Regions from separate parts of the Cellulosimicrobium sp. JZ28 genome, predicted to be linked through region 1. Evidence: predicted binding sites of a transcription regulator. Region 1 holds the regulator's gene; the other holds the start of a gene.
What was found. Region 1 encodes HspR, which represses chaperone genes until heat shock. Its sites were predicted from a motif close to AAGTTGAGTCNNNNNGACTCAACTT; they were not measured.
Positions count from the first base shown of each region.

Region 2: a site for HspR is predicted at 3,302-3,326, ahead of clpB (ATP-dependent chaperone ClpB). Genes of this name have one in related genera too.

Region 1 is NZ_CP017660.1:3,327,004-3,342,323, reverse strand. It holds gene BJP59_RS14970 (glycoside hydrolase family 43 protein) at 1-283, shown strand, start outside; gene aspA (aspartate ammonia-lyase) at 332-1,864, shown strand; gene BJP59_RS14960 (APC family permease) at 1,872-3,050, opposite strand; gene BJP59_RS14955 (hypothetical protein) at 3,310-5,403, shown strand; gene BJP59_RS14950 (hypothetical protein) at 5,502-5,756, shown strand; gene BJP59_RS20250 (cold-shock protein) at 5,844-6,797, shown strand; gene BJP59_RS14940 (alanine--tRNA ligase-related protein) at 6,975-8,369, shown strand; gene dnaK (molecular chaperone DnaK) at 8,527-10,410, shown strand; gene grpE (nucleotide exchange factor GrpE) at 10,407-11,069, shown strand; gene BJP59_RS14925 (DnaJ C-terminal domain-containing protein) at 11,223-12,218, shown strand; gene BJP59_RS14920 (heat shock protein transcriptional repressor HspR) at 12,256-12,765, shown strand; gene BJP59_RS14915 (DUF1540 domain-containing protein) at 12,924-13,232, shown strand; gene BJP59_RS14910 (hypothetical protein) at 13,340-14,137, opposite strand; gene BJP59_RS14905 (sigma-70 family RNA polymerase sigma factor) at 14,331-15,320, shown strand, end outside.
Region 2 is NZ_CP017660.1:53,412-68,731, reverse strand. It holds gene clpB (ATP-dependent chaperone ClpB) at 628-3,249, opposite strand; gene BJP59_RS00270 (LppM family (lipo)protein) at 3,545-5,014, shown strand; gene BJP59_RS00265 (3-hydroxyisobutyryl-CoA hydrolase) at 4,998-6,329, opposite strand; gene BJP59_RS00260 (alpha/beta hydrolase) at 6,427-7,404, shown strand; gene BJP59_RS00255 (AlkA N-terminal domain-containing protein) at 7,470-9,074, shown strand; gene BJP59_RS00250 (methylated-DNA--[protein]-cysteine S-methyltransferase) at 9,071-9,649, shown strand; gene BJP59_RS00245 (DoxX family membrane protein) at 9,677-10,225, opposite strand; gene BJP59_RS00240 (CAP domain-containing protein) at 10,358-11,383, opposite strand; gene BJP59_RS00235 (cation diffusion facilitator family transporter) at 11,468-12,460, opposite strand; gene mnhG (monovalent cation/H(+) antiporter subunit G) at 12,588-13,091, opposite strand; gene BJP59_RS00225 (monovalent cation/H+ antiporter complex subunit F) at 13,091-13,498, opposite strand; gene BJP59_RS00220 (Na+/H+ antiporter subunit E) at 13,495-14,094, opposite strand; gene BJP59_RS00215 (Na+/H+ antiporter subunit D) at 14,091-15,320, opposite strand, start outside.

The DNA.
Region 1 (15,320 bases):
GCGCGGCGGCACCGACGCGGTGGTCGGGGAGACGACGGTGACCGCCGCCCCCGGGGAGCCGGTCGTCGTCGGGCTGCGCGTGCGCGGGCAGGACTACGGGCTCGTCGCCGGGCCCGCCGACGGGCCGGTCGTGGACGTCGCGACGGTCGACGGGCGCACGCTCGACAGCGCCGCCGCGGGCGGGTTCCTCGGGCTCTGGCTCGGCGTGCACGCGACGAGCGAGGGCCGCCCGAGCGCGTCCGTCGTGCGCGTCGAGCGGTTCGTGTACGAGCCGGTGGCGTGACGCGTCGCCCGGGCGTGCGGGAGCGTGCGGCCGGGCTACGGTCGGGGCATGTCGAGCGAACGGACACGCACCGAGGTGGACCTGCTGGGACCGAAGGAGGTCCCGGCGGACGCCTACTACGGCGTCCACACGGTCCGCGCCATGGAGAACTTCCGCATCTCGGGGACGACCGTGAGCGACGTCCCCGAGATGGTGCGCGGCATGGTGATGGTCAAGAAGGCGTCTGCGCTCGCGAACCGTGAGCTGCGCACCATCCAGCGCGACGTCGCCGACGCGATCGTCGCCGCGTGCGACGCGATCCTGCGCGACGGGCGGTGCCTCGACCAGTTCCCGGTCGACGTGTTCCAGGGCGGCGCCGGGACGAGCGTCAACATGAACACCAACGAGGTCGTCGCGAACCTCGCGCTCGAGCTCGCCGGGTTCGAGAAGGGCCGCTACGACGTCATCAACCCCAACGACCACGTCAACCGCTCGCAGTCCACGAACGACGCCTACCCCACGGGTTTCCGCCTCGCGGTCCACGAGCTCGTCGCGCGGCTCCAGGACGAGGTGCGGCGGCTCGAGCGCGCGTTCGACGAGAAGGCGTCCGAGTTCGCCGACGTCCTGAAGATGGGGCGCACCCAGCTCCAGGACGCGGTCCCCATGAGCCTCGGCCAGGAGTTCGCCGGGTTCGCCGTCAACGTCGGCGAGGAGATCCGCCGGCTCGAGGTCGCGGGCGAGCTGCTGCTCGAGGTCAACCTCGGCGCGACCGCGATCGGCACCGGGCTGAACACCCCGCCCGGCTACCCGAAGGTCGCGACGCGCCGGCTCGCCGAGGTGAGCGGCCTGCACACCGTCCCGGCCGAGAACCTCGTCGAGGCGACCTACGACAACGGCGCCTACCTCGCCGTCCACTCCGCGCTCAAGCGGCTCGCGGCCAAGCTGTCGAAGATCTGCAACGACCTGCGGCTGCTGTCGTCGGGGCCGCGCGCGGGCCTCGGCGAGATCAACCTGCCCGAGCTCCAGGCCGGGTCGTCGATCATGCCCGCCAAGGTGAACCCCGTCATCCCCGAGGTCGTCAACCAGGTCTGCTTCAAGGTCATGGGCAACGACGTGACGATCACGCACGCCGCCGAGGCCGGGCAGCTCCAGCTCAACGTCATGGAGCCCGGGCTCGCGCAGTCGATGTTCGAGTCGCTGCACCTGCTGACCAACGCGTGCGTCGCGCTGCGCACCAAGTGCGTCACGGGCATCACGGCGAACGTCGAGGTCTGCCGCCGCCACGTGCTCGACTCCATCGGCATCGTCACGTACCTCAACGAGATCATCGGCCACCGCAACGGCGACCTCGTGGGCGCGGAGGCCGCCCGGACCGGGGCCTCCGTGCGCGACGTCGTGGTCGCGCGCGGCCTGCTCACGGCCGAGGAGGTCGACGCCGTGCTGACGACCGAGAACTTCCTGCGCCCCCGCTACACCGGCCGCTACTACGCGCCCGACGAGCGCGGCCTGCCGCCCGCGGGTGAGGAGGGCGAGTCGTCACGCGTCGTCGAGTCCGACGACGCCACGGGCGCGCCCCCGGAGCCCGAGCCCGAGGCGTCCTGACCCGCGGCTACGACCGGACGCGCACGGCCCGCAGCGCGACGCCGACCGCGAGCACGACGAGCCCCGCGACCACGCTCGGGACGGGCAGGGTGACGACCAGCGCGACGCACCCGAGCGCGCCGAGCAGCGGGAGCACGCGCGGGTAGAGGCGGTGCGGCGCGGTCTGGCGCAGCGCCGAGAGGTTCGCGACGAGGTAGTAGACGAGCACCCCGAACGACGAGAACCCGATCGCGCCGCGCAGGTCCGTCGTGAGCACGAGCAGCACGACCGCCGCCCCGACCGCGAGCTCCGCGCGGTGCGGCACCCGGTGCACGGGGTGCACTGCGGCGAACCAGCCCGGCAGGTCGCCGGTGCGGGCCATCGCGAGCCCCGTGCGGCTCACCCCGGCCAGGAGGGCGAGGAGCGCGCCGGCGCTCGCGGCGACCGCGCCGACGCTGACGACCGGTCCCGCCCACGCCCACGACCCGGCCGCGACGGCGTCGGCGAGCGGCGCGGCGGACGTCGCGAGCCGGACGGGCCCGAGCACGGCGAGGAGCGTGACCGCCACGACGGCGTAGAGCACGACGACGGTCCCGAGCGACACGAGGACCGCGCGCGGGATGGTGCGGCGCGGGTCGCGCACCTCCTCGCCGAGCGTCGCGACGCGCGCGTAGCCGGCGAACGCGAAGAACAGCAGCCCCGCGGCCTGGAGGACGCCGTACCAGCCGCCGTGCGCGCCGTCGGCGTCGAGGACGGCGGACCACTGCGGCGTCGTCCCCGCGAGGCTCGCGACGACCGCCGTCGCGATCGCGAGCAGCGCGACCGCGACGATCCCGCGCGCGAGGCGGGCCGTGCGCGTCACGCCGCGGTAGCCGACCGCGGTGAGCACGACGACCGCCGCGGCGGCGACGGGACGCTCCCACCCGGGCGGTGCGGCGTACGCGGCGAGGACGAGCGCCATGGCGGCGCAGCTCGCCGTCTTCCCGACGACGAAGCCCCACCCCGCGACGTAGCCCCACCAGGGGCCGAGGTGCTCGCGCCCGTACACGTACGTGCCGCCGGACGTCGGGTGCTGCGCGGCGAGCTGGGCCGACGACGTCGCGTTCGCGTACGCCACGACGGCGGCCAGGGCGAGGCCGACGAGCAGGCCCGTCCCCGCCGCGGCCGCCGCCGGGGCGAACGCCGAGAACACGCCCGCGCCGACCATGGACGCGAGCCCGACCACGACGGCGTCCGTCGTGCCGAGGCGGCGGGCGAGCGACGGCTGGCCGGGTGCGGTGGTCACCCGCACAGCGTGCCAGGACCAGGTGTCCACGAGGTGTCCGCCACCCGCCCCGGGGCGTGGTCCGGAGCGTCCCCGGGAGCCGGTACAGTTCCCGCCGGTGTCCCGTTCCGGTCGTCGTCGACCGGTCCCGACGAGCGGGGGGCGACGGGCTGTGCGCTTCGGCGAGGACGGCGGTGCAGGGGTGGTCTCAGGAGGGTCCGGCGACGGGCGGTGCGCGGGGCGGACGGCGTCGCGCGCGGTGCTCGTGGGGGTGCTCGCGGGCGCGGTCGTGGTGGGGGCGCCGGGGGTCGCGAGCGCGGACCCGGGTGACGGGCTGTCGGAGACGTCGCACGTCCGCTACGAGGTGGACGGCACCGGCCCGGTCCGGGTCCGGGTGACGACGACGCTGCGCAACGAGCAGCCCGACAGCGGCCAGTACTTCTACTACTGGGACGCCTACGGCATCCCCGTGCCGGCGGGGGCGACGGACGTCACCGCGACGAGCGGCGGCGCCACCCTCCCCGTCACGCTGGAGCCGACGGAGGACCCGGCCACGAGCGCCGCACGGGTCTCGTTCTCGCCCCTCAACTACGGGCGCGAGCGGACCGTGGAGTGGGCCTACACGATCCCGGGCGAGCCGATCCGCTCGGAGGGGTACACGCGCGTCGGGCCCGGGTACGCGACGTTCGCCGTCAGCGCGGCCGGCGACCCGGGGCAGGTCACCGTCGAGATCGTCACCCCGACGTCGATGGACTTCGACAGCACGTGGGACGGGTTCACCCCGATCCTCGAGGGCACGACCCGGACGCACCGCGCGACGGAGAGCACCGACGACCTCGGCACGTGGTCGTTCGTCTCGCTCCGGGACCCGGCGCAGGTCGACACGACGACGGTCGACGCGGCGGGGACGGAGCTCGTGCTCGAGAGCTTCCCGGGCGACGCCGAGTGGAGCGCCTTCGTCGCGGAGCAGGTCGCCGCCGGGCTGCCCACGCTCGAGCGCGTCGTCGGGATGCCGTGGCCGGGGAACCTCGAGCGCATCCGCGAGGACGTGTCGCCCGAGGTGCTGGGGTACGCGTGGTTCGACCGCGGCTCCGGCGAGATCGTCATCCCCGAGGACCTCGACGCCGGGCTGCTCTTCCACGAGCTCTCGCACGCGTGGCTCGCCGGGGACCGGTTCGCGGACCGGTGGGTGTCCGAGGGCCTGGCCGAGGTCGTGGGGGAGCGCGTCGCGGCGCAGACGGGCGGCCCGACCGAGACGTTCCCGGCCCCCGCGCGCGACGCGGCCGAGGCGCTCCCGCTCGTCGCCTGGGCGGACGTCGACGTGCAGGACGGCGCCGACGCCACCGAGGAGTACGCGTACGCCGCCGCGTGGACGGCCGTCTCCGCGCTCGTCGGCGGGCTCGACGACGAGGCGCTCGGGTCGCTCGTCGCCGCCGCGTACGCGGGGGAGAGCGCCTACGACGCCCCCGGCGAGCCGGGCCGTCCGGGCCTGACCGACGGGCGTCGCTTCCTCGACCTCGTCGAGGTGCGCGGCGAGGTCGCCGACGCCCAGGCGGCCTACCGCACGTGGGTCGCCGACGCCGACGAGACCGCCCTGCTCGACGCGCGGGGCCCGGCCAGGGAGGCCTACGTCGCCCTCGACGCGGCCGACGGCCAGTGGCTCCCGCCCGCGGGGCTGCGCACCGCGATGACGGACTGGGCGTTCGCGGACGCCGACGCGGCCCGGGAGGCGATCGGGCCCGACGCCGCTGCGGCCGCCGGCCAGGTCCAGCAGGCCGCCGACGACGCGGGCCTGCCCGACCCGGCCGCCGTGCGCACGCAGTACGAGAGCGCCCGCACCGCCGAGGAGTACGCCGCGCTCGCGACCGTGCTGCCGCGCACGGTCGAGGTCGTCGGGACGGTCGGCGACGCCGTCGCCGCGAGCACCGGCGGCGGGCCGTTCGCCGACCTCGGCCGCCTCCTGCTGGACGTCGACGGCTCGACCGCCGAGGCACGCGCCGCGCTCGACGCCGGGCGCCTCGACGAGGCCGCCGCCGCGGCCGACGACGCGTCGTCGCGCGCCGCCGTCGCGCCGTGGGTCGGGATCGGTGCCGTGCTGCTCGTCGTCGCGGCGCTCGCCGGTGCGGTCGTGCTCGTGGTGCGCCGCCGTCGTGCGGCCGCCGCCGCCGCGCCCGCCGCGCCGGACGCGGACCCGGGGGTCGAGCAGGACTCGGCGGTCGAGCAGGACCCGGTGGTCGACGGGACGGACGACCCGGCGGACGAGGGGAAGCCCGTCGTCCCCGCGGCGGCGCCGTAGCCCGCGGCCCGGGTGGTGAGCCCGGCGGGGCGACGTACGGTCGAGAGAGTGCGCCCGGTCGACCAGGCGGCCGGGCCGGAGACCAGGAGGGCCCGCTCATGACCGCGTCGCAGCCACAGGACCGCCGGGGCACCGGCGACGAGCAGGACCGGCGGGACGAGCAGGAACCGGTCCGCGGCGAGCCGGACATCGGCACCGCGGGCGCGTTCCCCGCGCTCGCCAACGACTCGATGCCGAAGGACCCCGAGGTTCCGACCGACGTCGACCCGGGCGACGAGCGGAGCTGGAGCGGCGACGACGTCGACGACCCGGGCACGGAGCCGGGTGCCGGCGCGTCGGGCACCGGCCGCTGAGGCCGGCCGAGCGGTCCCGCGGCGCCGGGGCGCGGCGGCGTCGGGGACACTAGGAGCAGCACTGTCTGTCGATGCAAGGAGTCCTAGGTGCCCCAGGGAACAGTCCGATGGTTCGACGCCGACCGAGGGTTCGGCTTCATCGACCTCGGGAACGAGGCCGAGGACCTGTTCGTGCACGCGTCCGAGATCGTCGGTGACGACGGCCCGAAGCAGCTCCGCGAGGGGCAGGTCGTCGAGTTCGAGATGGGCACCGGCGACCGCGGCCCGCAGGCGCGACGCGTCCGCGTGACGGGCGACCGCGCTGCCGACGCGCCCCTGGGCGTGCTCGGCACCGTCGTCTGGTACGAGCCGGCCAAGGGCTACGGCTTCGTCACGCCCGACGGACGCAGCGACGAGATCTTCCTGCACAGCTCGGCCATCGTCGGGGGCGGCGTCGTCACGGAGGGGCAGCGCGTGGCGTTCCTCGTCGTCGAGGGCGAGAAGGGCCCGCAGGCGGACCACCTGCTGCCGCTCGGCGCGCAGGCCGCGCAGCCCGCGGCGGACGGTGCCGACGGCACCGTGTCCTGGTACGACGACGTCAAGGGCTTCGGCTTCGTCGCTCCCGACGGCGGCGGCGACGACGTGTTCGTGCACGTCAGCGCTCTGGGCCGCGGGCTCACCGAGCTCGCCGAGGGCGCGCGCGTGACCTACGACGTCGTCGAGGGCGACAAGGGGCCGAACGCCCGGAACGTGCAGCTCGTGGGCGGCTCCGGGCGCCCGGGTCCGGACCGCGGCCGACCGGGCGCCGACCGTGGCCGCCCGGGCTCGGACCGCGGTCGTCCGGCGTCCGGTGGTCGCGTGCGCGGCGGCGAGGGCACGGTCGCGCGGTACGACGCGGACCGCGGCTTCGGCTTCATCACGCCCGACGCCGGCGGCGAGGACCTGTTCGTGCACGTGTCCGTCGTGCGCGGCGGGGAGGAGCTCGAGGAGGGTGACCGGGTCCGGTTCAAGATCCGGCAGAGCGACCGCGGGCCGCAGGCCGACGGCGTCGAGCTCATCTGAGCGAGGGGCGGCGCGGCTCCCGTCGAGCCACCCCGCCCCGGTGTGCCCCACCCGCCGCCCCGCGCCACCCTGCCCGCCCCGCCCCGGTGCCCCCCACCGTGGCGGGGCGCGGTCGTCCTCGCCGGGGCTGCGGGGATTGCCCTGGAAGTCGGTGGTGCCGGTCCCTGGGGTCGACGGATGGACGCCCAGGAGATCCGCTCGGCCTACCTCGACTTCTTCGCCGCCCGGGGGCCCGCCGTGATCGAGCGAGCGCCCCTCGTCCTGCGCGAGGACCCGACGACCCTGTTCACGGGCGCGGGCATGCAGCCGCTGATGCCCTACCTGCTCGGCGTGCGCCCGCACGCCGCCGGGCGGCTCCTGGTCGACTCGCAGCCGTGCCTGCGGTCGCAGGACATCGACGAGGTCGGCGACCGACGGCACACGACCTTCTTCGAGATGCTGGGCAACTGGAGCCTCGGGTCGGCCGACGTCGAGCGGCAGGTCCGGTGGTTCGTCGACTTCCTCGCGCTCGTCGGCGTCGACCTCGCGCGCCTCTACGTCACGTGCTTCCGCGGCTCGGCGGAGCACGGGATCCTCCGGGACGACGCGGCGGTCCAGGCCTGGGTCACGGTGTTCGCCGAGCACGGCATCGAGGCGTCGGTCGTGGACGTGGGGTCGCGTGCGGACGGGGACCGCGACGGCATGCGCGGCGGCCGGGTCTTCCTCTACGACGCCGAGGAGAACTGGTGGAGCCGGGGAGGTGGCCTGGAGGGCACGCCCGTGGGCGACCCCTGCGGGCCGGACTCGGAGGTCTTCTACGACCTCGGCCCGGAGCTCCACGACCCGTCTTCCGGGGAGCCCCATCCGGCGAGCGAGGGAGGACGGTTCGTCGAGATCGGCAACCAGGTGTTCATGCGCTACCGCCGCACGAGCGAGGGCTTCGTCCTCCTCGACGAGCCGAGCATCGACTTCGGGGGCGGGCTGGAGCGCATCGCCGCCGCCGCGACGGCGACCCCCGACGTGTTCGACGTGAGCCTGCTGCGCCCCCTGGTCGACCGGCTCGAGGACCTGAGCGGTCGCACCTACGAGGACGACCCGCGCCCGTTCCGTGTGATCGCGGACCACGTGCGCGCCGCGACGTTCCTCGCCGCCGACGGCGTGCGGCCGAGCAACAAGGCGCACGGGTACGTGCTGCGGCGGCTCGTGCGCCGGGCCGTGGTGCACGCGCTCCGGCTCGGGCTGGAGGACCGGTTCGTCGACGACCTCGTCGCCGTCGTGGCCGAGTCCTACCGCGACGCCTACCCGAACCTGGTCGAGCAGCACGAGGAGCTGAGCGGCGTGCTGCGGGACGAGGAGTCGCGCTTCCGACGCACGGTGCACCGAGGGCTCCGAGAGCTCGAGAGGCTCCGGGGCACGACCGTCACGGGCGACCACCTGTTCGTGCTCGCCGACACCTGGGGCTTCCCCGTCGAGCTGGCGGTCGACGAGGTCCGCCGCCGCGACATGGCTCTCGCCGCCGACTGGCAGGAGGGCTACGCGGAGCAACGCGCGCGCCAGCAGGCGCGGTCCCGGGCGGCCGCGAGCGGGGAATAGTGCGGGTCGCGTGAAGGTTGAGCCTGATGGACTCAAGTTGAGCCGGGTGAGGTTGCGCGAGCACCGACCACGGATCTACCTTGAGTGAAGCAGACTCAACCCGGTGTGCCGAGGCGCAGCAGCGCCGTCGGGCACCCAGAACGACGGAGGCACACACATGGCACGAGCAGTCGGGATCGACCTCGGCACCACCAACTCGGTGGTCGCCGTCCTCGAGGGCGGAGAGCCCACGGTCATCGCGAACGCCGAGGGGTCGCGCACGACGCCGTCGGTGGTCGCCTTCTCCAAGACCGGCGAGGTCCTCGTCGGCGAGGTCGCCAAGCGCCAGGCGGTCACGAACGTCGACCGCACCATCAGCTCGGTGAAGCGCCACATGGGCACCGACTGGTCGGTGGAGATCGACGACAAGAAGTACACCGCGCAGGAGATCTCCGCGCGCATCCTGGGCAAGCTCAAGCGCGACGCCGAGGAGTACCTGGGCGAGCCCGTCACGGACGCGGTCGTCACCGTCCCGGCGTACTTCAACGACGCCGAGCGCCAGGCGACCAAGGACGCCGGGCAGATCGCGGGCCTCAACGTGACCCGCATCGTCAACGAGCCCACCGCGGCCGCGCTCGCCTACGGCCTGGAGAAGGGCAAGGAGGACGAGCTCATCCTCGTCTTCGACCTGGGCGGCGGCACGTTCGACGTCTCGCTCCTCGAGGTCGGCAAGGACGAGGACGACTTCTCCACGATCCAGGTCCGCGCGACCTCGGGCGACAACCGCCTCGGTGGCGACGACTGGGACAACCGCATCGTCGAGCACCTCATCAAGCAGGTGAAGAACAGCTCGGGCGTCGACCTGTCGAAGGACAAGATCGCGCTCCAGCGTCTGCGCGAGGCCGCCGAGCAGGCGAAGAAGGAGCTCTCGTCCGCGACGAGCACCACCATCTCGATGCAGTACCTCTCGATGAGCGAGAACGGCCCCATCCACCTGGACGAGAAGCTCACGCGCGCCCAGTTCCAGCAGATGACGCAGGACCTCCTCGACCGGACGAAGGCCCCGTTCCACAAGGTCATCTCCGACGCGGGCGTCTCCGTCTCCGACATCGACCACGTCGTGCTCGTGGGTGGCTCCACCCGCATGCCGGCCGTGACCGACGTCGTCAAGGAGCTCACGGGCGGCAAGGAGCCGAACAAGGGCGTCAACCCGGACGAGGTCGTCGCCGTCGGCGCGGCCCTGCAGGCCGGCGTCATCTCCGGTGACCGCAAGGACGTCCTGCTCATCGACGTGACCCCGCTGTCCCTCGGCATCGAGACCAAGGGCGGTGTGATGACCAAGCTCATCGAGCGCAACACGGCCATCCCGACCAAGCGCAGCGAGATCTTCTCGACGGCCGAGGACAACCAGCCGTCGGTGCTCATCCAGGTGTTCCAGGGCGAGCGCGAGTTCGCGCGCGACAACAAGCCGCTCGGCACCTTCGAGCTGACCGGCATCGCGCCGGCCCCGCGCGGCGTGCCGCAGATCGAGGTCACCTTCGACATCGACGCGAACGGCATCGTCCACGTCGGCGCGAAGGACCGCGGCACCGGCAAGGAGCAGAAGATGACCATCACGGGCGGCTCGGCGCTGCCCAAGGAGGACATCGACCGCATGGTCAAGGAGGCCGAGGAGCACGCGGCCGAGGACAAGAAGCGTCGCGAGGACGCGGAGACCCGCAACCAGGCCGAGGCGTTCGTCTACTCGACCGAGAAGCTCGTCTCCGAGAACAAGGAGAAGCTCCCCGCCGACGTCGTCACCGAGGTCGAGGCCGACATCGCGTCGGTCAAGTCCGCGCTCGAGGGCGAGGACGCCGACGCCGTGAAGACCGCGCACGAGAAGCTCGTCGCGTCCTCGCAGAAGATCGGCCAGGCGCTCTACGCCTCGGCCGAGCAGGAGCAGGCCGCCGGCAACCCCGGTGCCGCGCAGGACGACGCCACCGCCGCGGCGGGCGCGACGTCCGCCCCGGACGAGGACGTCGTCGACGCCGAGATCGTGGACGAGGAGGACGAGCGCAAGTGACGGCCGACGGACCGACCGACCCGCAGGGCCCCGAGGAGCAGGCCGGGCGCGAGCCCGGCCAGGGCTCCGACGACAAGCCCTTCCACTTCACGGACAAACGCAAGGTCGACCCGGAGAGCGGTCGGCCCCGCCCCGAGGGCGAGGCCGGCGGCTCCGCGGGCGACGACGCGGAGACGGACCCGCTCGCGGGCCTCGACTTCGAGCCGTCCGACGAGGCCGGGGTCGACGCCGCGGTCCTCGCGGCGAAGGCCGAGGCCGCGGAGCACCTCGACGCGCTCCAGCGCGAGCGGGCCAGCTTCACGAACTACCGCAACCGGTCGCTGCGCGACCAGGAGGCCGCGCGCACGAAGGGGGTCGAGGACGTGCTCACCGCGCTCCTCCCGGTCCTCGACGACATCGACCGCGCGCGGCAGCACGGCGAGCTGACGGGGCCGTTCGCGGCCATCGCCGACAAGCTCGACGCGTCGCTCGAGAAGTTCGGGATCGAGCGCTACGGCGCGGTCGGGGACGAGTTCGACCCCACCGTCCACGAGGCGCTCATGCACCAGCCCGACCCCGAGGCCACCGCCACCACGGTGAACCTCGTCATCGAGCCGGGCTACCGGATCGGGGACCGGGTCGTGCGCGCCGCGCGCGTCTCGGTCGTCGGCCCGCAGTAGCCACCCCTTCCTCGTGCCCGACGGCGCGGGCGCACCTCCCGCGCGGAGGTGCGCTCCGCCGTCGGGCACGCGAGGATCACCAGCAGCAGACCCACCGGCAGCAGCCACGGAACGAAGGACCAGGACCACGACCACCGACAGGAGGGAGGCGCCGTGACCGGACAGGACTGGATGGAGAAGGACTTCTACGCCGCGCTCGGCGTCCCCAAGGACGCCGACGACGCCGCGATCAAGAAGGCCTACCGCAAGCTCGCCCGCAAGTACCACCCTGACCAGAACCAGGGTGACGCGAGCGCCGAGGCCAAGTTCAAGGAGATCGGCGAGGCGTACGCCGTGCTGTCGGACCCCAAGGAGCGCGAGCAGTACGACGCGATCCGGGCGATGGCGGGCGGCGGCGCGCGCTTCTCCGCGGGCCCCGGCGGTGCCGGGGGAGCGGGCTTCGAGGACGTCTTCGGCGGCATGTTCGGCGGCGGCGGGGGCCCGGGCGGCACCCGGGTGCGCTACTCGACCGGCGGCCAGGGCGCGGGCGGGTTCGAGGACATCCTCGGCTCGATGTTCGGCGGCGGCGCGGCGGGCCAGCAGTTCGGCGGCCCCCGCCCCCGTGCGGGCGCCGACCTCGCGGCCGCCACGACCCTGCCGTTCCGGCAGGCGGTCGAGGGGTCGACCGTGACGTTCACCGTCGACGGCCGCACGGTCACGACGCGCATCCCGCCGGGCGTCCGCGACGGCCAGAAGATCCGGCTGCGCGGCAAGGGCCGCCCCGGCACGGCCGGCGGGCCCGACGGCGACCTCGTCGTCACCGTGCACGTCACCCCGCACCCGGTGTTCTCGCTCGACGGCGACAACCTGCGGATCACGGTCCCGGTGACGTTCCCCGAGGCCGCGCTCGGCGCCACCATCGCCGTCCCGACGCTCGACGGCTCGACCGTCAAGGTCAAGGTGCCGGCCGGCACGCCCTCCGGGCGCACGCTGCGCGTCCGCGGCCGCGGCGTGAAGACCGCGAAGTCGACCGGCGACCTGCTCGTCACGGTCCAGGTCGCCGTGCCGCAGAAGCTCTCGAAGGCCGCGCGCGAGGCCGTCGAGACGTTCGCCGCCGAGACCGCCGGCCAGGACGTGCGCGCCGACCTGGTCCGCCAGGCCGCGGAGTGACCGGCGCCCGGAGCGCCGGCTCGGGAAGGAGGCCCGGATGACCGCGTACCGCACGGACGACGCCCGGACGGGTCCGGACGTGACGCCCGACGTCGACCAGGACGCGCCCGTCCTCGTTATCTCGCAGGCCGCCGCGCTCGCGGGCATGCACCCGCAGACGCTGCGCCAGTACGACCGCCTCGGCCTCGTGGTGCCCCGCCGCACCGCGGGCCGGGGGCGGCGGTACTCGCTGCGCGACGTCGCGAAGCTGCTTGAGGTGCAGCGCCTCAGCCACGACGAGGGCATCAACCTCGCGGGCATCCAGCGGATCCTCGCCCTCGAGTCCCAGGTCGAGCGGCTCGAGCGGCGCATCGAGGCGCTCTCGGCGCGCGTCGAGCCGGGCGGCCGCGTGTTCGCCGCCGCGGCGAGCGGCGACGTCGTCGTCGTGCCGCGCGGGCGCAGCGTGCGGCGCGGGGTCGAGGAGGCCCTGCGCGAGACGCTCGTCGAGCACGGCGAGGCGCGCGCGCTCGTCATCTGGCGGCCCCGGGCCGACGGCACCGACAACTGACCTGCGGCGCGGCATTTCCGCAAGAATGCCGTGCGCTAATTGCGGCGCATTCCTGCATTTCTTAGCAAGGCCTTCCTTGCTATACACCGAGGAATTCCGGGAATACCGTGGAACGCGGAGACCGACCCACGGCGGGTCCTCGGAGACAGGAGATCGCGATGAGCAGCCTCACGGAGATGCCCCAGGTCGTCGAGTGTTCCATCGACGGCTGCGGCTACAACCACGACCACGGGTGCCACGCGGGCGCCGTGACCATCGCCGGTCACACGGGCGACGCCGAGTGCGCGACGTTCATCCCGCTGGGCACGAAGGGCGGGCTGGAGAAGGTGCTCGCGCACGTCGGGGCCTGCCAGCGCACGGAGTGCGTCCACAACGCCTCGCTCGAGTGCTCCGCGCCGTCGATCCGCGTCGGGGCGGGTGCGTCCGGCGAGGACCGCGCCGACTGCCTCACCTTCACGCCGCGCTGACGCGCGGTCGCCGCCTTGCTCGCGGGCGGTCGGTCACCTGCCGGCCGCAGACGCCCCCGGACGCCCCGGACCACGTGCTCGCCCGCGTGGGACGGGGCGTCGTCGTGTCAGCGCTGGAGCGTGTCGAGGAGCTGGACGGCCGCCGTGTGGGTGCGGGGGAGGGGTTCGAGCCAGACGCGCGGTGGTCGGCGCAGGATCGCCGTCACGCCCAGCGCGAGACCGGTGCGCTCGATGTTGTGGCGGAGCACGGTGCGCACCATGGCGTCGTCGGCGTCCCGCTCGCCGAGCACGACGAAGAGCCCGTTGCCGATCGAGGCCATGGGGTGGCCCTCGCCGAACGTGTGGGTGAGCGCGCGGCCCATCGCCGCCGACCGCGCGAACCGCTGCCAGCCCGTCAGGTCGTCGAGCGCGACGTCGACGACGAGCAGCCCGTGGGTCTGGGTCGCGTCCAGGCCCGCGCGCTCGGCCGCGCCGTACGTCTCGCGGAGCCGGTGCACCAGGTACTGGGTCGTCGCGAGGCCGGACTCCGGGTCCAGGACCTCGGGTGTCACAGGGCTGGCCTCGTACCCCTCGGACCAGCCGACCGCCACGCCGCGGACCAGGTCGACGACCGGTTCGCGGTCGTGGGCGCGGTACAGGCAGACGACGTCGTCGATGGCCTCGCCGATCCCGACCCCGGCCTCCGCGCGGACGCGGCCGAGCCGCTCGGCGGCGGGCGTCGCGTCCCGCTCCTCGCACAACGCCTCGACGAGCGCGTCGACGGCAGGGTGGTACCAGTCGCCCGGCCGTAGCCAGACGCTGTCGGCGCTCGCGCGCCGCCACCGCTCGCGCACGGCGTCGGTCGCGGGCACGGCGTACCCCGGGAGGTGGTCCATGTAGATGAGACGTGCGGGCGAGCGGTCCATGACGCGGGAACGGCGAGAAGTTTCCAGGACCTCACGTCCCGGGTGAAACGGGACGAAAGCCAGAAAGCACCGCCGTCAGCGCTCCGGTGGCGGGAACCCTCTGCCCGTGAGATGGACGGGCGTCTACTATGGCCACCGTAGCCTCGGTTCGGGGCGGTCTCCGGGGCGGGTGACGATGACGCAGGCACAACGGGTGGACAGCGAGGCGTTCAGCGACGCCGAGCTCATCACCGCCGTACGTGCAGGGGACACGAGCGCCTACGGGGTGCTCTACGAGCGGCACGCCGGGGCCGCCCGCACGGTCGCGCGCCAGTACGTCCGCTCGAGCGCCGACGCCGACGACGTCGTGTCCGACGCGTTCGCCCGCACGCTCTCCGTGCTGCAGAACGGCGGCGGCCCGGACGTCACGTTCCGCGCCTACCTCTTCACGGTCGTGCGCCGTCTGTCGTACGACCTCGTCAGCGGGGCCCGGCGCACGCAGCCGACCGACGACGAGCGCACGTTCGAGTCCGCGTTCGGCCCGATGGCCTCGACGGAGGACCCGACGCTCGAGGGCTTCGAGCGCTCGACCGTCACGCGCGCCTACCAGGACCTGCCGGAGCGGTGGCGTGCCGTGCTCTGGTACACCGAGGTCGAGAACCTGTCCCCGGCCGAGATCGCCCCGCTGCTGGGCCTCACCGCGAACGGCGTCTCCGCGCTCGCGTACCGCGCCCGCGAGGGGCTGCGCCAGGCGTACCTCCAGCAGCACCTCACGTCCGTGCCCGCCGAGGAGTGCCGCACGGTCAACGCGCTCCTCGGGTCGTACGTGCGCGGGGGCCTCGCCAAGCGCGAGACGGCGCGCGTCGAGTCGCACCTCGAGGGCTGCGACGACTGCCGCGGGCTCGTGCTCGAGCTGGGCGACGTCTCCCACGGCATGCGCGCCGTCATCGCCCCGCTCGTGCTCGGCGTGGGCGCGCTCGGTCTCGTCGGGACGGCGCTGCCCACCACGGGCGGCGCGACGGTCGCCGGCGGGGTCGCGGCCGCCCTCCAGGGCGCGTCCGGCAGCGGGACGGCGAGCAGCTCGGGCGCCGGTGGGTCGGGCGGCGCTGGCGGGTCGAGCGCCGGCGGGTCGAGCGCCGGAGGATCGGGCGCCGGTGGGTCCGGTGCGGCGGGCGGTTCGGGTGCTGCCGGCGGGTCCGGTGCG
Region 2 (15,320 bases), 1.1 Mb from region 1:
CCACCGTTGGTGGTGCGATAGTCGAACCGCGCACGCGTCAGCCCACAGTTTCCACGAAAGGTCTCGGTGTATGTCGCCCAGTCGTAGATCTGAAAGTGGCAGCTGTTGATCCCGGGTGTCGCCGCAGCTGTGACAGGCACTGCCACGACTGCACCGATCACGAGGGCTGACGCCGCGATGGCTGAGACCAATCTTCGCTTCATCGCGATTTCCCCTGTCTTGCCGTCCCCCTGGGCGGCTGGCTCGAGGATTGCACACCAGTGCGCGCGCCACAAGACCTAAATCTGAGGTGCTAACAAAGAGCCGCCGGGGACGCGGACGGGCAGCGTTACCTGGGACGGCGCGACTCCCCGGGGGTCGCCTCTGGCAAGCCATGGACGTGACGCATCGTGACCGTGATGACGGATCGGTGCGCAGGTCCGCGTGAAAGCGATTCGAGGATCAGGATGCCTCACGGCGCCGGTCCGGGCGGGGCCACGGACGTCGTCCCGGGCACCCGGCCGCACCCGCTCCGCAAGGCTCGAGAGCGCGGCCCTTGCCGCAGGGCGGGCAGGGCACGACCCCGCCCCAGGCCACGTGCCAGCCGTTCGACGACGGCACGTGGCGCGGGGGCAGCCGAGCGGGATATCAGGCTGTGAGGATCTCCGTGCCGAGGGCGAGACCGTCGCCCTCGGGGTCGCGGTCGACCCGCACGACGTCGCCGTCGGCGACGTCGCCCGAGAGCAGCATCCGCGCGAGGCGGTCGCCGATCTCGCGCTGCACGAGGCGGCGCAGCGGGCGCGCCCCGTACGCCGGGTCGAAGCCCTCGAGCGCGAGCCACTCGCGGGCGGCCGTCGTCACGTCGAGCGTGATGCGCCGGTCCGCGAGGCGCCGGCCGAGCGCGGCGACCTGGATGTCGACGATCCGGCCGAGCTCCTCGATCGTCAGCGGCTCGAACACGATGACGTCGTCGAGCCGGTTGAGGAACTCGGGCTTGAAGGACGCCCGCACCGTGCTCATGACGGCCTCGCGCTTCTCCGCGTCGTCGAGCATCGGGTCCACGAGGAACTGCGAGCCGAGGTTCGACGTCAGCACGAGGATGACGTTGCGGAAGTCGACCGTGCGGCCCTGGCCGTCGGTGAGACGGCCGTCGTCGAGCACCTGCAGGAGGATGTCGAAGACCTCGGGGTGCGCCTTCTCGACCTCGTCGAGCAGCACGACCGAGTACGGCCGACGCCGGACGGCCTCGGTGAGCTGGCCGCCCTCCTCGTAGCCGACGTACCCCGGGGGCGCGCCGACGAGCCGGGCGACCGAGTGCTTCTCGGAGTACTCGGACATGTCGATGCGCACCATGGCGCGCTCGTCGTCGAAGAGGAAGTCGGCGAGCGACTTCGCGAGCTCCGTCTTGCCGACGCCCGTGGGGCCGAGGAAGAGGAACGAGCCCGTGGGGCGGTCCGGGTCGGCGACGCCCGCGCGCGAGCGGCGGACGGCGTCGGACACCGAGCGGACGGCGGCCTGCTGGCCGATCAGGCGCTCCCCGATGACCTCCTCCATGTGCAGGAGCTTCTCGCTCTCGCCCTGGAGCATGCGGCCGGCGGGGATGCCCGTCCACGCGGACACGACCTCCGCGATCTCGTCGGCGCCGACCTTGTCCGCGATCATCGGCGCTGCCTCGGGGCCGGACGCGGCGAACGCGTCGTCGGCCTGCTCGGCCGCCTCGGCCTCGTCGAGCTCGCGCTGCACCTGCGGGATCTCGCCGTACTGCAGGCGGCCCGCGGTCTCGAGGTCGCCCTCGCGGATCGCGCGCTCGACCTGGACGCGCAGCTCGTCGAGCTTCGCGCGCAGGTCGCCGACGCGGTTGTGGCCCGCCTTCTCGGCCTCCCACCGCGCGGTGAGGGCCGCGAGCTCCTCGCGACGGTCCGCGAGGTCGGCGCGCAGCTTCTCGAGGCGTTCGAGCGACGCGGGGTCGGTCGACTCGGACAGCACGACCTCCTCCATCTCGAGGCGCGTGACGGCGCGCTGCAGCTCGTCGATCTCGATCGGCGAGGAGTCGAGCTCCATGCGCAGGCGCGACGCCGCCTCGTCGACGAGGTCGATCGCCTTGTCCGGGAGCTGGCGCCCGGTGATGTACCGGTCGGAGAGCGACGCCGCCGCGACGAGCGCGGAGTCGGCGATCGTCACCTTGTGGTGGGCCTCGTACCGCTCCTTGAGCCCGCGCAGGATCGCGACCGTGTCCTCCACCGAGGGCTCGCCGACGAACACCTGCTGGAACCGGCGCTCGAGCGCCGGGTCCTTCTCGATGTACTCGCGGTACTCGTCGAGCGTGGTCGCGCCGACGAGGCGCAGCTCGCCGCGCGCGAGCATGGGCTTGAGCATGTTGCCCGCGTCCATGGCGCCCTCGCCGCCCGCGCCCGCCCCGACGACCGTGTGCAGCTCGTCGATGAACGTGACGACCTCGCCGTCGGAGGACTTGATCTCCTCCAGGACGGCCTTGAGGCGCTCCTCGAACTCGCCGCGGTACTTCGCGCCCGCGACCATGCTCGCGAGGTCGAGCGACACGAGGCGCTTGCCCTGGAGCGAGGTCGGGACGTCGCCCGCGACGATGCGCTGGGCGAGGCCCTCGACGACGGCGGTCTTGCCGACGCCCGGCTCGCCGATGAGCACCGGGTTGTTCTTGGTGCGGCGGCTGAGCACCTGCACGACGCGCCGGATCTCGGAGTCGCGCCCGATGACGGGGTCGAGCTTGCCCTCGGCGGCGCGCGCCGTGAGGTCGGTCCCGTACTGCTCGAGCGCCTTGTAGGTGCCCTCGGGGTTGGGGCTCGTCACGCGCGCGCTCCCGCGGACGGCGGGCAGCGCGGAGCGCAGGGCCTCGGCGGTCGCGCCGGCCTGCTGGAGGATCGTCGCGGCCTGCGACGACCCGGCGGCGATGCCGAGGAGCAGGTGCTCCGTCGAGACGTACTCGTCGCCGAGCGCCTGGGCCTCCTTCGCGGCGGCGTCGAGCGCCGCGGACGTGGCGCGCGACGGCGTCGGCTGCGCGACGGCCGAGCCGCTCGCGGTGGGCAGCGCGACGAGCGCCGCGCGCACCTTCTGCCCGACGGCCTGCTTGTCGGCGCCGACGGCGTCCAGGAGCCCGACGGCGACGCCGCCCTCCTGTGTGAGCAGCGCGGCCAGGAGGTGGGTCGGCTCGAGCTGGGGGTTGCCGGCGGCCGACGCGGTCTGGATCGCCTCGCCGATCGCCTGCTGCGACATCGTGGTGAACTTCGTTTCCATAGGTGCTCCGTGTGCTGCTCGAAAAGATGGTCTGACCAGTGGAACGACTCCTAAGTTGAGTGTATTCCGCTCAACTTCGATCGGCACCCCCGTGCGGCCTCTCCTCGCTCGCCCGCGTCCCCGGAGCGGATGAAGTCCGGCCGCATTCCGTCTCAAAACGGCATCGACCCTCGCCCCGGGCGACGATCCGCGACATGCTGGGCGGGTGAACTCCTCACCCTTGCGCAGACGACTCGGCCTCGGTGCCCTCCTCGCCACCCTCGCACTGTTCCTCACGGGGTGCATGAGGATGGACATGGCCATCACCCTCAACGAGGACGACACGTTCGACGGCAGCGTCGTCATGGCGTTCTCGGACGAGGTCGCCGAGTCGATGGGCTCGGACCCCCAGGAGCTCTGGGACCAGATGGGCTCCGAGATGGAGTCCGAGATGCCGGAGGGCGCGACGCAGGAGCCGTACGCGCAGGACGGCTACACCGGCACCAAGATCACCTACGCCGACCAGCCGATCGCGCAGCTCGACACCGGCGCCGCCGACTCGATCTCCGTCACCCGCGAGGGCGACGAGTACGTCGTGAGCGGCTCGATGGACATGACGGGCGAGGAGTTCAACCCAGACACGGGTGACGCGGCGACCGACGAGATGTCGCGGCAGATGATGGAGGGTCTCGACATCAAGATCGCCATCACGTTCCCCGGCGAGGTGGCCGAGTCCAACGGCGAGGTCGACGGCAACACCGTGACGTGGACCCCGGTGGTCGGCGAGGTCAACGAGATGACGGCGCGCGGCTCGGCCGTGCCCGGCGGCTCCGCGGGCTCGGGCTCGGGCTCCGACGAGGGCACGGACGAGGGGACCGACGACGGCGCGACCGCGCCCGACACCGACAGCTCCGACGGGTCCGGCTCGTCGGCGTGGATCTGGTTCCTGGTCGGCGGCCTCGTGCTGCTCGGCATCATCGGCCTCGTGCTGTGGCTCGTGCTCCGCTCGAAGCCCGGCACGCAGGACGGCCAGGGCACGGGCTTCCCGCAGGGCGGGTACCCCGGCCAGCCCGGACAGCAGGGCGTCTACGGCGCGCCGGGTCAGTACCCGGGCCAGCCCGGCCAGCAGGGTCAGTACCCCGGTCAGCCCGGCCAGCACCCCGGCCAGCAGGGCCAGTACCCCGGGCAGGGCCAGCAGGGCCAGTACCCGGGCCAGTACGGCCAGCCCGGCGCGCACCCCGGCCAGCAGGGTCAGTACCCCGGTCAGCCCGGCCAGCACCCCGGCCAGCAGGGTCAGTACCCCGGCCAGCCCGGCCAGTACCCCGGCCAGCAGGGCCAGCACCCGGGCCAGCCCGGCCAGCCGCAGGGCTACGGGACGCCGTCCGGTCCGGGCCAGCAGGGTGGCCCGTACGGCGGCCAGCCGCCGGCGCCGCCGCAGCAGGGTGGCTACCCGGGCGCCGCGCCGTTCGCGCCCCCCGGCGCGCCGCACCCCCAGTCGTCCCCGACGACGCCGCTGCCCGCCCAGCCGCCCGTCCCCCGGGCGCGACCCAGCCGCTGCCGCCGCACCAGCCGCCGGCACCGACCCAGCCGCTCCCGCCGCAGCCGGGCCCCGCGGGCCAGGACGGCCCGGGCGCGCAGGCCGGTCCCGACGACGAGATCGACGACGCGACGCGCCTGCGCCCGCCGACCGACTGAGCGGTCCGCACCCCGCACGACACGACGGCCCGCCCCGGGAGACCGGGGCGGGCCGTCGCGCGTCCGGGGGCCGCTCAGGACTCGACGGTGACCTCGACGACGTCGCCGACGGCGTCGAGCCGCACCGCGGGCCAGTAGCCGTCGAGGAAGTGCTCGCCGCACGTGTCGGCGAGGTGCACGACGGCGGTCCCGTCCTCGTGCCGCTCCACGAGCTCGACGACGAGGTCGTCGTGCGCCGCGGCGAGCTCGTCGGGCGTCGGCTCCCCCTCGCTGAAGCGGCGCACGACGGCCTCGACCGCGCGGCGCGCGAGCCGCGGGCCGAGGGCGTCGTCCCACAGCGCCTCCGCGGGCACGTAGGCGAGCGCCTCGGCGCCGAGAGCGGGGTCGACCTCCGCGAGCGTCGCGGGGCGCCACGACGGGTCGCGGTCCTTGTCGACCACCTGCGCGCGGATCCCCTCGACGAGGTCGGGCTGCGTGTCGACGAACCAGCAGACGAGCCCGTACTCCTGGGCGAGCGCTGCCCGGAGGTCGGGCAGGTCGCGCGCGCTGCGGACGGCCGCGAGCGCGACGGTGACCGCCGTGGGCGACAGCCGGTCGAGCTCGTCCGCCTCGGCGCCCGCACGCTCGTCGCCGTCCGCGGCGGCCGCGCGCAGGCGGGCCACGATCTCCGGCACCGTGTCCGCGGCGTACGCGGCGTCGATCGCGGCGCGGCGCGCGACGAGCCCGGACACCGGCGCCGGGAGGGCGTGCCGCCGCACGACGTCGCGCACGGCCTCGACGTCGAGCGGGTCGACGCCCGCGCTCGCGAGCGCGGCGAGGTCCGCGCCGAGCACGGGCAGCCGCTCGCTCGGCACGTAGTGGTCGGCGAGCCCGGCGTGGATCGCGTCGGCGGCGTCCGTCGTCACCGCACCGAGCGCGAGCATCTCCCCCAGCCGCCCGGGCGCGCGGGCGAGGAGCCACGACCCGCCGACGTCGGGCGTGAAGCCGATCCGCGTCTCGGGCATCGCGACGCGCGAGCGCTCGGTGACGACGCGGACCGGCGCGTGGGCCGCGAGGCCGACGCCGCCGCCCATGGTGATGCCGTCCATGATCGTCACGACGGGCACGGGCAGCTCCGCGAGCGCCGCGTCGACCGCGTACTCGCGCCGGAAGTACCGGCGCGCGTCGGCCTGCCGCCCGGCGACGACCGACGCGTGGAGCTCGCGGATGTCACCGCCCGCGCACAGGCCGCGGTCGCCCGCGCCGTCGAGCAGCACGAGCCGCACGGTCGGGTCGACGCGCCACTCGTCCAGCACGTCGGCGATCTCGCCGAGCATCGTGTACCCGAGCGCGTTGAGCGCGCGGGGCCGGTCCAGGGTGAGGTGCCCGACGCCGTCGTCGACGCGGGCGAGGATCTCGCTCGTCATCCGCGTCACGCTACCGCCCGTCGGCGGCCGCGAGCACGCAGGACGTGGGACCCTGGCACGGCAGACGGGTCGGGCCGGCGGCAGCGAGGAGGCGGCGGTGGACGAGGCGACGCGGACGGACGGGCCCTGGCGGCCCGACGTGCTGGGCGGGGACTGGGTCGCGCGCGACCTCGACCTCCCGGACGGCGCGGTGGCGACCCTGGTGCGGCGCGACGCCGCGGCGCCCGCGGGCGACCGGCCCGCGGTGCTGTACGTGCACGGGTTCATCGACTACTTCTTCCAGACGCACGTCGCGGAGGCGGTCGAGGCGCGCGGGTACCGGTTCTACGCCGTCGACCTGCGCGGCTACGGGCGCTCGATCGGCCGCGGCTCGGGCGCGCCGTCGCGGCCCGACGACGACCCGAACTTCGTCACCGACCTCGCCGTCTACGCGCAGGACCTCGACGCGGCGGCGCGCGCGGTGCGCGCCGAGGGGCACGACCGGCTCGTGGTGCTCGGGCACTCGACCGGCGGTCTCCTCGCGAGCCTGTGGGCCGACGCGCGGCCCGGCCGGCTCGCGGCGCTCGTGCTCAACAGCCCGTGGTTCGACCTCAACAAGCCGTGGGTGTTCCGCGGCCCGGTGACGTGGGTGGTCGACGTCGTCGGGCGGGTCGCGCCGCGGCTCGTCGTGGGCGCGCTCGACCCGCACTGGGCGGAGGCGCTGCACGCGAGCACGGGCGGCGAGTGGGACTTCGACCTCGCGTGGAAGCCGATCGAGGGGTTCCCGGTGCGCGCCGGGTTCCTGCGCGCGGTGCGCCGGGGCCACGCCCGCGTCGCGCGCGGGCTGCACGTCGACTGCCCGGTGCTCGTGCTCGCGTCCGCGCGCAGCGGCCCGGCGTCGGGCTGGCACGACGCCCTGCTCACGACGGACAGCGTGCTCGACGTCGGGCACATCACGTCGCGCGCCGAGCGGCTGGGCGACGACGTCACGGTCGTCACGGTCGAGGGCGGCGCGCACGACCTCGCGCTCTCCCCCGAGCCCGCCCGGTCGACGTACCTGCGCGAGGTCCTCGACTGGCTCGACGCGCGGGTCTGACGGCGCCCACCGTCGTGTCCGAATCCCGCTAGCCAGGGCGTGCTCCGTCGGGTGAGGATCGAGTCATGACGACGACCCTCGCGACGCCCCCGGCGACCACGGACCCCGTGTTCGCCGAGCGCTACCGCGCCATCGCGTCGCGCGACCGCCGCTTCGACGGGCAGTTCATCACCGCCGTGAGCAGCACCGGCATCTACTGCCGGCCGTCGTGCCCGGCGCGGACCCCGAAGCCCGAGAACGTCACCTTCTACCTCACCTCGGCCGCCGCCCACGAGGCCGGCTACCGCGCGTGCAAGCGCTGCCTCCCGGAGGCGGTGCCGGGCACGCCGAGCTGGGACCTCGGGCACGACCTCTCGGCCCGGGCCATGCGGCTCGTCGCGGACGGCGTCGTGGACCGCGAGGGCGTCGACGGCCTCGCCGCCCGCCTCGGGTACTCGGCCCGGCACGTGCACCGCGTGCTCGTCGCGGAGCTCGGCGCCGGCCCGGTCGCGCTCGCCCGCGCGCTGCGCGCCCAGACGGCGCGGGCGCTGCTCACGGGGACGGACCTGCGGCTCGCCGACGTCGCGTTCGCCGCCGGTTTCGGGAGCGTGCGCCAGTTCAACGACACGATCACCGAGGTCTTCGACACGACGCCGGGCGAGCTGCGGCGTCGGGCCCGGCCCGACCGGGCGCCGTCGACCGGTGATCCGCGCCGCCCGCCCGCCGCCGCTCCCGCCGGGTCCACCGCGGACGACGGCGGCGCCACCGCCGCGCTCGACCTCACCCTCCCCCTGCGCGAGCCGTTCGACGCGCGCGGCGTGTTCGCGTTCCTCGCGGCGCGCGCCGTCGACGGCGTCGAGGTCGTCGACCTCGACGGCCCGCTGCTCTCCTACGCGCGGACGCTCGCGCTGCCGCACGGGCCGGGCGCGTTCCGGGCCACCTACGGGCCGCCGCCCGGGAGCCGACGGCGCGCGCCGCGCTTCCACGTGGAGCTCGAGCTGACGTCCGTGGCCGACCTGCCGGCCGCGATCGCACGCGTCCGGCGGCTGTTCGACCTCGACGCCGACCCGGCGGCCGTGGACGCGGCCCTCGCGGCGGACCTCGCGCTCGCCGCCTCGGTGCGCGCGGTGCCGGGCATCCGCGTCCCGGGAGCGGTGGACCCTGCCGAGATCCTCGTGCGCGCGCTCGTCGGGCAGCAGATCTCGGTCGCGGCCGCGCGGACGCACCTGTCGCGGCTCACCGTCGCGCTCGGGACGCCCTTCGCGTCGCGGTTCGGCCCGACACGCCTGTTCCCGACCCCCGCGCAGCTCGCCGCCGGGGGCGCGGACCACCTGCGCGGCCCCGCCCGGCGCACGGCCGCGGTGCTCGGCGTCGCGCACGCCCTCGCCGACGGGTCGCTCGCCCTCTCCCCGGCCGACGACCCCGCGGCCCAGCGCGCGGCGCTCGAGGCGATGCCCGGCGTCGGGCCGTGGACCTCCGGGTACGTGGCGATGCGCGTGCTGCACGACCCCGACGTCCTGCTCGACGGCGACCTCGCGCTCCGCGCCGGTGCCGCCGCGCTCGGCCTGCCCGACGACCGCCGCGCGCTCGCCGCCCGCGCCGAGCGCTGGGCGCCGTGGCGCTCGTACGCCGCGATGCACCTGTGGCGCGCCTCCGCGCCTGCCCCGACCCCTGCGAAGGAGACCCCGTGACCACCGCACCCGCTCCGACCACCACCACGACGGCAGGCACGAGCCCGGCCGTCACCACGACGCTCACCACGCCCGACGGCCCGTTCACGGTCGTCGTCGACGCCGGCGGCGCGGTCCTCGCGTCCGGCTGGACGGACGAGCCCGCGGACCTCGTCGCGCTCGTGCACCCCGGCCTGCGCCCGGCGACGGTCTCCCCCGTGCCCGACGACGACCCCGCCGTCGCGACCACCGTCGCCGCCGTCCGGGCCTACTACGCGGGCGACGTGCGCGCGATCGACGCCGTGCCGGTGCGGCAGGCCTCGGGCCCCTACCGCGCGCACGCGTGGGACGTGCTGCGCACGGTCGAGCCCGGCGACCCGGTGACCTACACCCGGTACGCCGAGCTGTCGGGGCGGCCCGCCGCCGTGCGCGCCGCCGCGGGCGCCTGCGCGATGAACGCGGCGGCCCTGTTCGTGCCCTGCCACCGCGTGCTGCGCACGGACGGCAGCCTCGGCGGCTTCCGCTACGGACTGGACGTCAAGCGCAGCCTCCTCGACCGCGAGGCCCGGGCGACCGTCACGGCACCGGCGCGCTGAGCCCGCCGCGGACGGCCCGCCCCGGCATCACGCCGCCGGAGCGCGCGCCGGCTCCGCCGCCGCGAGCGTGAACCGGGCCCCGAGCGTCGCCGCCGCCACCACCCCGGCGGCGGCGACGAGCACGACGTCCTTGAGCACGTACTGACCCATGAGGGTCATGCCGTCGCCGAACAGGTCGCCTGGGAAGAGCGCGACCGGGGAGAGGACGCCGGCCAGCGTGACGGCGAGCACGCCGAGCCCGGCCCGCAGCGCGCGACCGGTGAGGAGCGCGAGCCCGACCGCCGTCTCGACGACCGCCGTGAGGACCACGGCGGCGGTGCCGTCGACGAGGCCGAAGGTCAGCGCCTCGACCGTGCGGCGCACGATCTGCTCCGCCGGGCTCGCGCCCGGGAAGAACTTGAGCACCCCGAAGACGAGGAAGACGAGGCCGAGGGCGACCCGCAGGGCCGGCACGGACCAGGCGGCGAGGCGCTCGCAGAGCCCCTCGCGGAGCCGCCGGGCAGCGGCGCGCCGCGGCTCCTCCGCGACGGGGGCGGCGGTGGACGGGGTCGGTGCGGCGGGTCCGGTGGGGGCCATTCTGAACTCCTCGTCGAGCAGTAGCGTTCCACTTTCCGGCGATAAGATAGCGGACCTGCGATATTCACCGCGCGTGGGCCTTTCCCGCGAGACGCGGGACGGGCGGTGCGCCGCCGAAGAGAGGGGCGGGGATCAGCCCCAGCCGAAGACCTGCGTCCAGGCCCCGTTCGCGTGCCCGACGCCGATCTCCCGCAGGCCGCAGTCGAGGATGTTCGCGCGGTGGCCCGGCGAGTCCATCCACCCGCGCACCACGTCCTGGGCGGTCCGGTAGCCCTTCGCCACGTTCTCGGCGCCCGGGTTCGGGTAGCCCTGCGCGTGCGCCCGGTCCCACGGCGAGCGGCCGTCGAGGCTCGTGTGGTCCATGTACCCCTGCGCGTCCATGTCCTCGCTGTGGAGCTGCGCCGCGGCGGTGAGCCGCTCGTCGACGGCGAGCGGCTCGCACCCGGCGGCGGCCCGCTCCGCGTTCGTCAGCTCGACGACCGCAGCACCCTCCGCCGTGATTGCCGCCGGACCGGCTCCGCCGGGCGCCGCCGCCCCGGCGGCCGAGGCGGTCCCGGCAGCCGGCGCGGCGCCGTCGGCCGTTCCGGTGCCGGGCGTCGGGCCCGACGCGGTCGCGCCGTCCGGGCCGGCCGGGTCCGCCGCGCCCTCGGCGGGCGGCACGTCCTCCGGCGTGGGCGTCGGCACCGGGTCGGCGGGAGGCTCCTCGGTCGCCGCGGGCGCGGGCGCGGTCGCCGCGGGCGGCGCGTCGTCGGCCCCGGGCGCACCGGGCGCCGTCGGGCCGTCCGCGGGGAGGTCGCCGCGCGCGTCGGCCAGGGTGCGCGACGCGCGGTCGTCGCGCGGGTCGCGCCCCGCGAGCCACTCCTGCGGCGCGCTCCCCTGCCACGGGAGCGCCGCGACGACGGGGCCGAGCGGGCCCACGTGCTCGGGCCGGATCTCGCCCGTCACCGTCGCGGCCGTGAGGCCCAGCGGAGGGCCGAGCAGCAGGGCGGCGGCGACGCCCGTCGTCACCGCGACGCGCGGACCGGACCGCAGGTGCCGGGCGAACGGGCCGCCGCGCCGTCGTGCGGGCGCGGCGGAGGACGCGGGCACAGGAGACGACTCGGGAGACGGCGCGGGCGCCGCCGCCGAGCGGTGCCGGGGCGTGCGCTGCGAGACCATCGCTCGACCCTACCCATGAGGACCGCGGATGTGTACCGCTTCGTCCGTTCTGCGCCCGTTCGACGGCGGGAGTCGGCCGCCAGGTCAGACGATCGACGGCTCCTCCGGGGCGGAGACCGTGAACACCGCGCCCGCGATGAGCGGCACGGACGTCACCCGGCGCTCGAGCTCGTCGAGCCGACGGGCGACGGACGTCTCGGACTCGTCGCCGCGCAGGTCCACGCTCGCCACGAGGTACAGCGCGCGAGGCCCGACGTACTCGAGCCGCAGGTACGTGACGCGCTCGACCTCCGGCAGGTCGCGGATGCCCGCGAGCACCGCGGCGCGCGTCGCCGGCATCGCCGCCTCCCCCACGAGGAACCGCCGGTTGCGGTCGATGAGCACGACGGACACCACCGCGAGGACGAGGCCGACGACGATCGACCCGACGGCGTCGGGCACGGGCGACCCGGTGAGCTGGTGGGCCAGGACGCCCCCGAACGCGACCACGAGGCCGATCAGCGCGGCGGCGTCCTCCGCGAACACCGCGCGCAGCGTCGGGTCCGACGTGACGAGCACGTGGTGCAGGGTGTCGCGGTCCGCGGCCTGCGCCTCGGCGCGCGCCTGCCGCCGGGCGCGCAGGAACGACACGCCCTCGAGCACGAACGCCAGGGCGAGGACCGCGTAGGCGACCACGAAGTCGTCCGCCGGCTGCGGGTGCACCAGCTCCTGGATGCCGTGCGTGATCGACACCCCCGCGCCGACCGCGAACAGCCCGATCGCCGCGAACATCGACCACACGTACGCCTCGCGGCCGAACCCGAGGGGGTGCTCGGTGTCCGCCGGGCGGCGCGAGCGCCGGTCGGCGACGAGGAGGAAGATCTCGTTGCCCGTGTCCGCCCACGAGTGGACGGCCTCCGCGAGCATCGACGCCGAGCCGGTCACCGTCGCGGCGACCGTCTTCGCGCCCGCGATGAGCGCGTTCGCGAGGAATGCGACGATCACCGTGACGGTGCTGTCGCCGCCACCCTCCGGTCGCGCGACGCGCGGGTTGCGCGACTCCGGCTGCGGCGGGGCGGGCGTGGGGGCGTCGGGCATGCTGCCGGTCTACCAGCCGCGTGCACGACCCGCGCGCGGAGGCCGGACGCTCACGCGTCGAGCACGCACGGGCCGGGCGCGCACGGCCCGGACGCCAGGTCCGGCACCGTGCGTGCGCGCGGCGGCGTCAGCGCGCCGGGCCCTCCGCGTCGGCGGGGCGACCCGCGTCGTCGGGCCCGGGGTCGCCCGTGTCGGCGAGCTCGACGCCGCCGGTGGCACCCGGCTCGCCGTGCCGGTCCGCGTCGTCGTGCTCGCCCGTGTCCTCGCGCTCCGCCGCCTCCTGGTCGCGCGTGAGCTCGTCGACGACGAGCAGGTCCGTGCGGACCTTGCCCGTGCGGTAGCCCGCGCGGCCGACCATGTGCGCCGCGACGGGCGACGTGAGGAGCTGGAACACGACGACGAGGAACAGCGTCGCGACGGCGCCCCACGAGCGCAGCCGCAGGCTCAGGCCGGCGAGCACGAGGATCAGCCCGAGCACCTGGGGCTTGGTCGCCGCGTGCATGCGCGCCAGCAGGTCGGGGAACCGCACGACGCCCACGCCCGCGGCGAACGCGAGGAACGCGCCGCACAGGAGGAAGACCGCGGACACGACGTCGGCGACCGTGTCCCACAGGCCGGTGGTCGGGTCCATCAGCGCACCTCCCCGTCGGGCGCGCCGCCGTGGTGCTCGGCGTCGACCGCCGAGTCCCGGTCGGACTCCTCCGCCTCGCGGCGGGCGGCGTCCTCGGCGGCGATCTCCTCGGCCGTGCGGATGCGGCCCTCGTCCTCGGGCTCGACCGACGCGAACCGCGCGATCGTCACCGAGCCCACGAACCCGACGAGCGAGAGCACGACGAGGATCGGGATGGTGTCCGTGCGCCGGGAGAACGCGGCCTCGAGCGCGATCGCCCCGACGAGCGTCGTCGTGAAGACGTCGAGCGCGATCGTCCGGTCGAGCATCGACGGCCCGCGCTCGGCGCGCGCGACGGCGAAGGTGGCCCCCGCGGCGAGCAGCACGGCGCTCACCACGACGATCACGAGGTAGACGGTGTCGCTCATGCCTCGGCCACCTCTCGCGCGGACGGGACGTCGTACAGGCCGGCGGCCCGCAGCTCGTCGTTCGACGCGAACGCGTGCAGCACGCGCGCCTCGAGCGCGAGCGTGTCCTCGCGGACCTTCTCCACGCCGCCCGCGGTCTCGACGTCGAGCACGTGCAGGTAGAGCATCCCGGTGAGGCGGTGCGCCTCGACGACGATCGAGCCGGGCACGAGCGACGACAGCTCGGCCGTGATGGTCAGGTAGATGTCGGACGGGTTCCGCAGCCGCACGCCCACCACCGCGCCGCGCGGCGTGTGCCGCGGGTTCAGCGCGAGGAGGCTCACCTGGAACGACGCGACGACGAGGTCGGAGACGAAACGCCCGACGAGCACGAGGAACGGCCACGGCCGGAACTTCCCGCGCGCCGCGATCGACGGCAGCGGGAAGAACGTGATGACGGCGAACCCGATGAGGACGCCCGCGAGCACGTTGCCCACGGACAGGTCGCCCCAGAGCATGACCCAGACGATCGTCAGCCACAGGACGGTGCGCCACTGCGTGGTGACGCGGGCGAACCAGCCGGAGGCGAGCGCGCGGCGGCGGCGGTGCAGGCTCATCCGTCCGCACCTCCGCCCGTGCCGGCCGGTTCGGTGCCGGCGGGTTCAGTGCCGGCGGGTTCCGTGCCGTCGCTCTCACCCGTCGCGACCTCGTTCGACTCGCCCTGGCCGCGGTCGGAGTCGCCGGGGAACACGGCGTCGACGTACGTGTGGCCGTCGAGCAGCGTCGCGGCGGCGCGCTCGGTGTACGAGTAGAGCGGGCCCGCGACCACGGTGAGCGCGAGGCCGAACGCGACGAGCGCCGTCGCCGGGCCGACCATGCCGCGCGGCAGGCGCGCGTCCGCGGGGATCTCGACGGGCGCCGTCTGCCAGAAGGCCTTGTTCCACGCCTTGACGATCGCGTACAGCGTGAGCAGCGACGTCACGACCGACCCCACGACGAGCGCCCACGTGAGCGGCGTGCCCTGCGCGACGCCCTCCTCGAGGAGGCCGACCTTGCCGAGGAAGCCCGACAGCGGCGGGATGCCCGCGAGGTTCATCGCCGGGATGAAGAACAGGATGGCCAGCCCGGGCGCGAGCTTGGCGAGCCCGCCGAGGCGGTCGAGCGACGTCGACCCGCCGCGGCGTTCCACGAGGCCGACGACGAGGAACAGCGTCGTCTGCACCGTGATGTGGTGCACCACGTAGAAGATCGCGGCCGCCATGCCCGGCTCGGACGCGAGCGCGATGCCGAAGATCATGTAGCCGATGTGGCTCACGAGCGTGAACGACAGCAGTCGCTTGATGTCGTTCTGCGCGACGGCGCCGAGGATGCCGACGACCATGGTCAGCAGCGCGAGCCACATGAGGACGTCGTCGACGACGCTGTCCTCGGGGAAGAGCAGCGTCTGCGTGCGGATGATCGCGTAGACGCCCACCTTGGTGAGCAGGCCCGCGAAGACCGCGGTGACGGGGGCGGGCGCCGTCGGGTAGGAGTCGGGCAGCCACGCGGACAGGGGGAAGATCGCCGCCTTGATGCCGAACGCGAGCAGCAGCAGGAGCTGGATCGCGAGCGCCGTGCCCGGGTCGATCTCCGCGTACCGCTCCGAGAGCTGGGCGAGGTTGACCGTGCCGGTCGCGGCGTAGGTGAGCGCGATCGCGACGAGGAAGACGATCGAGGAGAGCAGCGCCACGACCACGTAGATCGACCCGGCGCGGATGCGCTCGCCCGTGCCGCCGAGCGTGAGGAGCACGTAGCTCGCGGCGAGGAAGATCTCGAACCCGACGTAGAGGTTGAACAGGTCGCC